DNA from 3 places in the Kiloniella antarctica genome. Region 1 is predicted to be linked to each of the others. Evidence: predicted binding sites of a transcription regulator. Region 1 holds the regulator's gene; each other region holds the start of a gene.
The links. The regulator LexA, encoded in region 1, represses DNA repair genes until DNA is damaged. The targets are predictions, from matches to a motif close to ATGTTCTANTTTGGTTC.
Positions count from the first base shown of each region.

Region 2: recA (recombinase RecA) is a predicted target of LexA. The motif match lies at 1,713-1,729, and genes of this name have one in related genera.
Region 3: ACFSKO_RS12590 (PA0069 family radical SAM protein) is a predicted target of LexA. The motif match lies at 1,743-1,759, and genes of this name have one in related genera.

Region 1 covers NZ_JBHUII010000011.1:205,865-209,085, forward strand. Annotated here, with positions in the region: gene ACFSKO_RS16990 (ComEC/Rec2 family competence protein) at 1-1,217, shown strand, start outside; gene lexA (transcriptional repressor LexA) at 1,281-1,985, opposite strand; gene ACFSKO_RS17000 (molybdopterin molybdotransferase MoeA) at 2,099-3,221, opposite strand, start outside.
Region 2 covers NZ_JBHUII010000013.1:291,116-294,336, reverse strand. Annotated here, with positions in the region: gene ACFSKO_RS19965 (PAS domain-containing hybrid sensor histidine kinase/response regulator) at 1-1,606, shown strand, start outside; gene recA (recombinase RecA) at 1,777-2,850, shown strand; gene ACFSKO_RS19955 (invasion associated locus B family protein) at 2,936-3,221, opposite strand, start outside.
Region 3 covers NZ_JBHUII010000004.1:1,198,299-1,201,519, reverse strand. Annotated here, with positions in the region: gene ACFSKO_RS12600 (DMT family transporter) at 1-564, shown strand, start outside; gene ACFSKO_RS12595 (hypothetical protein) at 624-1,619, shown strand; gene ACFSKO_RS12590 (PA0069 family radical SAM protein) at 1,780-2,706, shown strand; gene ACFSKO_RS12585 (hypothetical protein) at 2,710-2,925, shown strand; gene ACFSKO_RS12580 (DinB family protein) at 2,977-3,221, opposite strand, start outside.

The sequences.
Region 1 (3,221 bases):
ATCCGATAAAGAAAATCTCAGCCTTTGTGACGTTCATTATTTGTTTTGGATATTTGGCGCTGATTGGTATGCCGCTATCGGCACAGCGTGCTTTTATGATGGCGGGGGTATCTCTTTTCGCGATTATCCTCGATAGGCAGGCGATTTCTATGAGGACGGTGTCTGTTGCGGCATTGGTTCTACTTATTTTAACACCAGAAGTTTTAATATCAGCGAGCTTTCATCTGTCGTTTGCTGCAGTTATCGCTTTGGTCGCCGTTTTTGAATATTATAACAAGCTGGAAAGAGGAAGATCGTTTCTCGAAAGAGTTATAAGTGGGCTGAAGGTTACGGTTCTTTGCTCTCTGATTGCTTCTTTGGCGACAGCACCATTTGTTTTATATCATTTTCACAGTTTACCTCTTTATGGAATTTTAGCCAATTTAGTAGCTGTTCCTTTTACTGCACTTGTTCTTATGCCTTTGGTACTGCTCAGTTATGTCTTGATACCCTTTGGTTTAGAAGGTTTATCACTGACCCCTTTGGGGTGGGCATTCGAGTTTTTACTATTGCTTGCAGATTGGGTTTCCGCAATTCCAAATGGGGAGGTAAAGGCACCAAACTTTCCTGTTGGCTATCTTGCTCTGGTGTCTACAGGGGGATTGTGGATGTGCCTGATAAAAAATAAGATGCGCTTCTTGGGGAGCTTACCAATTTTAGTCTTTGTGCTCGTTGTTACTTTTACCGAACGGCGTCAGGATATTTTGATTGATGGTAAAACTGGATTGATTGCTATTCGTATTGATAATGAACTCTTTACAAATCACACCAGAAAGGCGCGTTTCATATCAAAAGTCTGGCAACAAAATTTAGCGATAGATCATACCAGAAACTGGCGCGAGCTGCCTGAAAGTATTTTTCGTTGTGACGAGAATGCTTGTCTATATAGGGCAGGAGGGAAAACGATATCTTTTATTAAAAGAGGAAACGCCTTTGCCGAAGATTGTACTAAAGCAGATTATATTATTACGGCCTTAAAAGCCCCTGGGTGGTGTCAGGGAAAAGAGCATCTCGTTATTGATTATTGGGACTTAAGAAAAAAAGGTGTTCACAGTATTACGCTCTTGCCTTTAGGTGCGTCTTCCGTGCAGCCGACGACTTCGCATTCAGAAACCCGTGTTAAGTTCAAAGTCGTGAATGTGTATAAGAACGAAGGGACAAGACCCTGGGTGCGATAATTTGGTATTTTACTTAGTAAACTAATTTATTAAAAATGTAGTTCAATATATTGATATTATTTGTTAATGATAGTTTCTAAGTAGTCCAACAAGTTTCCCTTGAACCTGAACGCGATCAGCATCATAAACTTTGGTTTCATAAGATGGGTTTGCGGGTTCTAGTTCAATCTTGCCGCTTTGGCGTCTGACATGTTTAAGAGTTGCTTCCGTATTGTCGACAAAGGCGACGCCGATCTGACCATTCTCGATAACATCACAGCGTTGAATCAGAACAGTATCACCATCCAAAATGCCAGCTTCTATCATTGAATCTCCTTCAACAATGAGGGCGTAATGATCCCCTTTGCCAATGAGGCCCATGGGTACATCAACATACGAAGATGGATCGTTTAAGGCTTCTATAGGCGTACCAGCAGCAATTTTGCCGTAAAGAGGAAGGTGTACGCTTTCATTTTCTGATAGAGATTGATTGGCTGCTTGGATGCCTGAGGATAGCAGAGGATTATTGCTTGATGTTTGATCTGAATTTCTTATTTGGGGAACGGGTCCAAGATCTTCTGGTAGGCGAAGGATTTCAACGGCACGGGCACGGTGGGCCAGGCGGCGGATAAAGCCACGCTCTTCCAGAGCTGTCACCAGCCGATGGATGCCGGATTTTGACTTTAGACTCAACGCGTCTTTCATTTCGTCAAAAGACGGAGAAACTCCTGTGCGGGACAGATGATCCCGAATATACAATAGAAGCTCACGTTGTTTCTTGGTCAGCATCGAAAATCCCCCGAATAATATCGCGTTTTGTCAGTAGAACAAAACAAAAACATATCTTTTGTTCTACTTTGGTTCTCTTAAGGGGTCAAGGCCAAAATGTGATTGAAAAGAGCTTAAAGCCGGATAATTTCAACTTCACAATCTTTTTTAATTGCTGGTGCAAAAGGGGCGCGAATGAGAAGGCAATCTGCTTTGCGTAATAAATTAAGCATTGCACTGTCTTGGCGACTAAAGGGTGTTGCAAGTAATTGCCCTTTATCATTTGTCGTAAGTTGTGCGCGTAAATAGTCCTGACGTTTATCGTTTTCGCCAAGATCATTTGCCAGTATCGCTCGTTCTCTTCTTTGAGAGTATGGGTCTTGTCCGGTCATTTTCCAAAGAGCAGGGCGTGCAAAAATATAGGCACAGACCAAGGTTGAGACCGGATTTCCGGGAAGGCCAATCATGGGGGTGTTGCCCAGTTTCCCAAAAATAAGAGGCTTACCCGGGCGCATGGCAATACGCCAAAAATCGATTTCCAATCCTTGTTTGCCGAGCACGGAACGAACAAGGTCGTGATCACCAACGGACGCCCCGCCCGTAGTAAGAAGCAGGTCAGCGCCTTCTGCGCCTCTGGCCATGGTTGAGAGAGCTTCGCCATCGTCAGGAGCAATGCCCAAGGAAATAGGTTCTCCTCCACATTCACGTACAAAAGACATGAGTGCCGTCGTGTTGGAGCTGATGATTTGGTTCGGGCCTGGTGTTTCTCCGGGGAGAACAATTTCATTTCCTGTGGCCAGGATCGCTACGCGGGGTTTACGATATACTTCCAACCAAGGGTGGTTCATGGCTGCAGCCAAGGCAAGATCTCTGGCCGTTAAGATTGTTCCTTTTTCAAGGCCAACCTGGCCTTCTTTGAAATCAAGGCCCGCCGGACGGATATAGCGTCCGGCACTTTCGCTCTGGTTTACAGTAACCTGATCACCTTGTTGTTGGGTGTTTTCTTGTATTACGATGCAATCGGCCCCCTGTGGCACCGGGCCACCAGTGAATATTCTAACGGCTTCACCAACTTTTAGACACTGATCATAACTTCCCCCGGCAGGGGATTCACCGAGCACGGTTAACTGAGCGGGTATGGTTGCAATATCTGCGGACCTGACAGCGTAGCCATCCATGGCGGATACATCTGTTGGTGGTTGGGTCAGACGGGCCTTGATGTCTTTAGCGAGGACGCGCCCTAAGGCGTCGTGCAGA
Region 2 (3,221 bases), on a different contig from region 1:
TCAGCACATTGCTGAGGGGGGAACTGGTAAAGGATTTCGAACTAGGTCAGTTGTGCGTAATTTAACTCTTGAGCGTGAGATGGCAACTGCGCTTGAACAATCTGAAAAAAGATTTCGCAAGTTCTTTAATGAAGCGCCTGTTGGTATCGTATTGCTTAACGAGCGCGGGGTCATTACCGAGTGCAATCGAGCTTTTCAGGAACTTGTATCTGATGGTGGTGATGTCAAAGGCAAGCCTCTGTTATCACTTATCGGGGATGAAGAACGAGAAACAGTTCGAGAGGCGTTAGTGTCGGCAACAACCTATGAGCGCAAGGCTATGGAGGTTCATTTAGCAGGTAACTCTGAGGTCGTTTGTAATATGAACGTGACTCATGTCGATGAAAATTCAGGTTTACCGAGCGGCTATATTCTAAATTTTACAGACACTACTGAGCAGCGGAGTTTGGAAGCCCAGTTTGCACAATCGCAAAAAATGCAGGCTGTGGGGCAGTTGGCTGGTGGGATCGCCCATGATTTTAACAATCTGTTGACGGCGATGATTGGATTTTCCGATTTGTTGTTATTGCGTCATCGTCCTGGTGATCAGTCCTTTGCTGACATTATGCAGATTAAACAAAACGCAAATAGAGCCGCAAATCTTGTCCGCCAATTACTCGCATTTTCCAGACAACAAACACTTCAGCCAAGACGCCTTAATGTAACGGATATTATTGCGGAGTTGGCACACCTTCTTCGTCGGCTTATTGGTGAAACGATTGAATTGCGGATCACTCACGGCAGAGATCTCGGTGATGTGAAGGCCGATCAAGGGCAATTGGAACAGGTTATCATTAACTTGGCGGTTAATGCACGTGACGCAATGGATCAGGGAGGTATGCTCGAAATTATCACCTCGAATGTCATGGTGGATGAGCTTTATAAAGTCAAAGGGGAAGAGATACCACCTGGAGACTACGTATTGGTTAAGGTTCAGGATTCGGGACATGGCATACCTGCTGAAATTATGGATCGAATTTTTGATCCTTTCTTCTCAACGAAAGAAATAGGTGCAGGAACAGGGTTGGGGCTTTCTACTGTATACGGAATAGTTAAACAGTCAGGTGGATTTGTCTTTGTTGATTCAGCTGCAGATGAGGGCACTGTATTCTCGTTATTATTACCACACTTCAAAGAAGAAGCGGGTGAGATTGAAGAGATTATCGCGGATGTTCCTCAAGCCCAGGATTTGACTGGTCGGGGAAATATTCTGTTGGTTGAAGATGAAGATGCCGTACGTTCTTTTAGTGCCAGAGCGCTTGAAAACAAAGGCTATAATGTCTTTGAGGCCAATTCAGGTGAGGCGGCTTTGGAGATTTTACAAAAGGATGAAGTCACAGTAGATCTGGTGATTACAGATGTGGTGATGCCGCGTATGGATGGTCCAACGTTGATCAAAAAGCTTTATGAGACGCATCCTGATGTGAAGGTAATTTTCATTTCTGGTTATACGGAGGACTCTTTTCGAAAAAGTCTTGATGTTAATTCAACAATCGAATTTCTACCGAAGCCTTTTAGTCTTAAGCAGTTGGCGTCAAAGGTAAAAGACGTATTGGCAATGAATTAGAAGTCTTAAAAAAATGTCTTTTGGCTGAATGATGCCTTAGAACCGTTCAGTTCGTACTTACAAAAGCATAAATGTTCCCTAAACGTTCTTTTCTCTTGTGGGGCAAGAACAAAAGGGGTACATTGTTGTCGTTGCAGCATGTGGATGCCTGTGGGATAAGGAAGGCAACGATGGTACAAAACGTCTTACAGTTAGTGGAGAATAGCACGGTGGATAAGCAAAAGGCATTGGATGCGGCACTGGGGCAGATTGAACGTGCCTTTGGTAAAGGCTCAATCATGAAGCTGGGAGAGGGCGCCATAGTTGAAACCGAAGTTGTTTCCACAGGCTCTCTTGGTTTAGATATAGGGTTGGGCATTGGCGGCCTGCCACGTGGTCGTATTGTTGAAATTTACGGACCAGAAAGTTCCGGTAAAACTACCTTGGCTTTGCATGTTGTTGCTGAAGCTCAAAAAGCGGGTGGAACTTGCGCATTTATTGATGCGGAACATGCGCTTGACCCTGCTTATGCGACCAAACTTGGTGTCGATGTTGGCGAACTTTTGATTTCTCAACCCGATGCCGGTGAGCAGGCGTTAGAAATTACAGATACACTTGTTCGTTCTGGAGCACTGGATGTTCTTGTTATCGATTCTGTTGCGGCATTGGTACCGAAGGCAGAGCTAGAAGGCGATATGGGAGATTCTCTTCCAGGCCTTCAAGCGCGATTAATGAGCCAAGCGATGCGGAAGCTGACCAGCTCAATTTCCAAGTCGGGCACTCTTGTTATCTTTATCAACCAAATTCGTATGAAAATCGGGGTTATGTTTGGTAATCCTGAAACGACAACGGGTGGTAATGCTCTTAAATTTTACTCATCGGTTCGCCTTGATATTCGTCGAATCGGTGCAATTAAGGACCGGGAAAATATTACGGGTAACCAAACCCGTGTGAAGGTTGTTAAAAATAAAATGGCGCCTCCTTTCCGTGTCATCGAATTTGATATTATGTACGGCGAAGGTATTTCGAAAACAGGTGAAATGCTCGACCTTGGAGTTCAGTGCGGAATTGTTGAGAAGGCGGGGGCCTGGTTCTCTTGCGAGGGGCAACGTATCGGACAGGGACGTGAAAATGCTAAAAAATTCCTGACTGATAATCCTGAAGTAGCTAAAAAAATTGAACATGCTGTGCGTCTGAATGCCGGTATTGTTTCAAATGCAATGCTTGAAGGAAAACCTGAAATAACTGAAGCTGAGGACGCTTGAAAAGCTAAAGAAAAGTTGTTTGAATAAAAAAAGGGGCTTCTATTGTAAGAGGCCCCTTTTTTAGTACATTTATGTTTAACTTGGTTTATGGGTTTGTGACCCGACTAAAGGCATTGGTAAATCCCTTGAGTGAGAAGGGAACGGCGATTGGTTTTTTTACGGCATCAAAAAAGACCACACGCCCCTCGTTTTGAGATTTAAACTCTTGAAGAAGTTGTGGATCTACGGATATTTCTGCTTGGCATCCTGAAACAATACAACGCTCAAAAGGATAGCTTCGTCGTATGGAAGAGCCAACTTCGAGAGAAAATCCCTCGGGTAACCGAACTCCTAGAGGTAGGGTTAAAATTAATGATGTAACGTCTGCGCTG
Region 3 (3,221 bases), on a different contig from region 1:
TTTCGCGAACGTATTCGGCCACTTCAGATTCTGGGAATTGTGATTTCTTTTTGTGGCGTTTTGACCTTACTTGTTCGGGGAAATCCTCAAAATTTAGTTGGCTTGTCGTTGAATAGTGGTGATTTTTTTATCCTTGGGGCGGTTCTTAGTTGGTCTTTGTACTCTGCCCTGATGCGTTGGAAACCTGTTGGCGTTTCACCCTTCTCCTTCATTCTGCTAAATGTTCTCATTGGCGAAGTCGTTCTTACGGTGCTTTATATGCCGGGATGGATTGACGCGGCGCCTCTTGAGTTTACTCAGAACAACCTGCTTGCCGTATTTTATGCGGGAATACCTGTATCGATTATTGCCTTTCTCTGTTGGAATGAAGGTGTAAAACATGTCGGTGCCAGCCTTGCCGGACAGTTTATTCACCTTCTCCCTATATTTGCGGCAACTCTGGCCATTTTCTTGTTGGGGGAGCAACCTGAATATTATCATGGAGCCGGAGCGTTGTTAATCGGTTTTGGAGTCTGGCTTTCCGTGCGAAAGAGCCGACGAGCTAAGTTGATCGAACCCATATAGGGGTAAGTAATTTTAATGGGTACAGGATTTATTTGCTCTGACATGGTGGAGAAAATAACATGCCGTTGATCATTAACGGGATCTTTTTTGTACTTTCGAAAATAGGCGCCCGGGCATCTCTGATCTTGGCAATAAGTCTGCCCGTTGGGGTAATTTTACCAGAAATAGTAAGTAAAAGCCTTTTGCCCTATCTACCTCACATCATTGTTGGGTTGATAACAGTTGCCATGATCAGGGTTGATTTAGGCCGGGTGATATTGCATCTCAGAAAACCAATTGGTTTGTGTGCTTCATTAGTTCTTCTCATGGTTATCATCCCTTTTGGGATGAATTGGTTAGCGGGGTTTCTGGCGCTTTCATTACCATTGCATATGGCCTTGGTTTTTATGGCCTGTGCACCTCCTTTGGGGTCAGCACCTAATCTGGCTTATCTTCTGAAATTAGATGCCGAACTTGTCTTTAATGTAACGATTGCAGGCACTCTAATTTTACCTCTAATCGCTCCGATTATGGTCGGAATAACCCTTGGGAACGATATCGGCTTTGATAGCTGGGCTTTGTTCTCTCGTTTGATTGTTACCGTTGGCGCATCAATTTTTCTTGCGGCCTTCGCTCGAAATTTTTTTGGCCAAGAGGGTATTAAGGCGAATGAGATTGCACTCGACGGCTTAAGTACTTTGATTATGGTGTTATTCGTCGTCGCAGCGATGGGGGGTGTAACCCACATACTCGAAACGAACCCCATGCAGGTTTTGTATCTGCTTGGCATTGTCTTATTGGCGAATTTTGGGGCGCAGGTGGGTTTCTCTTTTTTTGGAATGATTATCGAAAAATTCTGTCCGGAGATGTCACGAAGACAATCTTTGTCTTTTGGTATGGTCGCCGGAAATAGAAACCTTGGCCTCTTTGCCGCAGCGATCCCCTTAACAAACCTTGAACAGATACTTCCTTTTCTCGCGCTTTATCAGGTGCCAATCTATCTAACTCCTATGATTGGGGGGCTTTTTTACCGCTATTTTCTTAACCGAACTTCTATTTTTAAGATTGCTGATTAAAGTAACCCCTGTCTCTGGTGAAATTCTTCTTAGTGGAGAAAGAAACAGTTTGGATTATTGTGATGATTGATATCCCTTATTTAACTATTTGAAAGTGATAGTATTTTGTGGATATTAAAAATAATGTTCACTTTTTGTTCCGAATACGGTAGCTTACGTAATGGGACAGCAAAAGCACAATGACGAAGTTCAACATTACACGGAATTAACAGGTGAGCTTCACCCGGCAGCAATACGTGGTCGGGGGGCGCGAACCAATAGAGTTGGACGGTTTGAACGTGAAGAACGCCTACGTGTTGATGATGGTTGGGGTAGTCTGGACGATGCCAAAGAAACTAAGACCAAAGTTTTTTCAGACCCCAGTCGCTCGGTAATTTCGAAGAACTTATCTCCTGATATTCCCTTTGACCTATCCTTTAATCCTTACAAGGGGTGTGAGCACGGTTGTATTTATTGTTTTGCGCGACCTTCGCATGCTTATCTGGGACTATCACCAGGGGTGGATTTTGAACGACTTATCTTTGCTAAAGATGATGCGGCACGGCTTTTGACACAAGAGCTGTCGAAGGCGTCCTATCGGTGCAAAGTTATTGCTTTTGGGGCAAACACAGACCCTTACCAACCTATTGAGAAAGAACAAACAATTACACGGCAAGCGTTGGAGGTCTGTGAAGCTTTTAACCAACCCGTCGGAATTATCACGAAGGGCTATCTGGTAATGCGCGACGCCGATATCTTAGAACGTATGGCCCGAAAGAATTTGATTTCTGTTGCAATATCCGTGACGACCCTTGACCGCAAACTGGCTCGAACGATGGAGCCACGTGCTTCGACGCCCATGCGCCGACTGGACGCGGTAAGGAGGCTCACAGCTTTGGGCGTGCCAGTTTCAGTTTTGATGGCCCCGATCATTCCTGCGTTAAACGACCATGAAATAGAGCGTGTTCTTGGACTATCGGCACGTGCTGGAGCTGTAAGTTGTAGCTATGTCCTGTTGCGTCTGCCTGGTGAAATTCGTGATCTTTGGATGGAATGGTTACGTATGCATTATCCAGATCGGGCAAATCGGGTGATGAAGATCTTGTAGTCCATGCGGGGAGGAAAGGATTATGATGCGAGGTGGGGCAAGCGGATGAGAGGGGAAGGCGTTTTTGCTAAATTGATTGCAGATCGGTTCGCCTTGTCGCGGCAAAGATATGGTCTCAATCGACGCTCACTCCGTCAACTTGATACAGAAAGCTTTGCTGTACCAAAACAGTATCAAAAAACTCACAAATCCGCAGAGCAAATGGATCTATTCATGTGAAGAGTGAGGCACTAATATGTCGACGACTAATTATAAAAACGGGCAAGGATGTTAATCGTTGGCGCGCATATAATACATGATATCCAGTGAGGGGGGAGGGACGTCTGTTTGACTTAATAAACAGTGAACTTGGCCGCGATGATGGGTTTGATGGTTAAAGATATGACGTATTATAATGTCCATGGGATCACTATAAAAGTCACCGGCAACGTTTTTATAGTCAAGTACACCATCTAGGCGAGCTTGAGTGATTTTCTCTGCAAAGGAAATGATCCTTTGATCTTCTATTGTTCGTG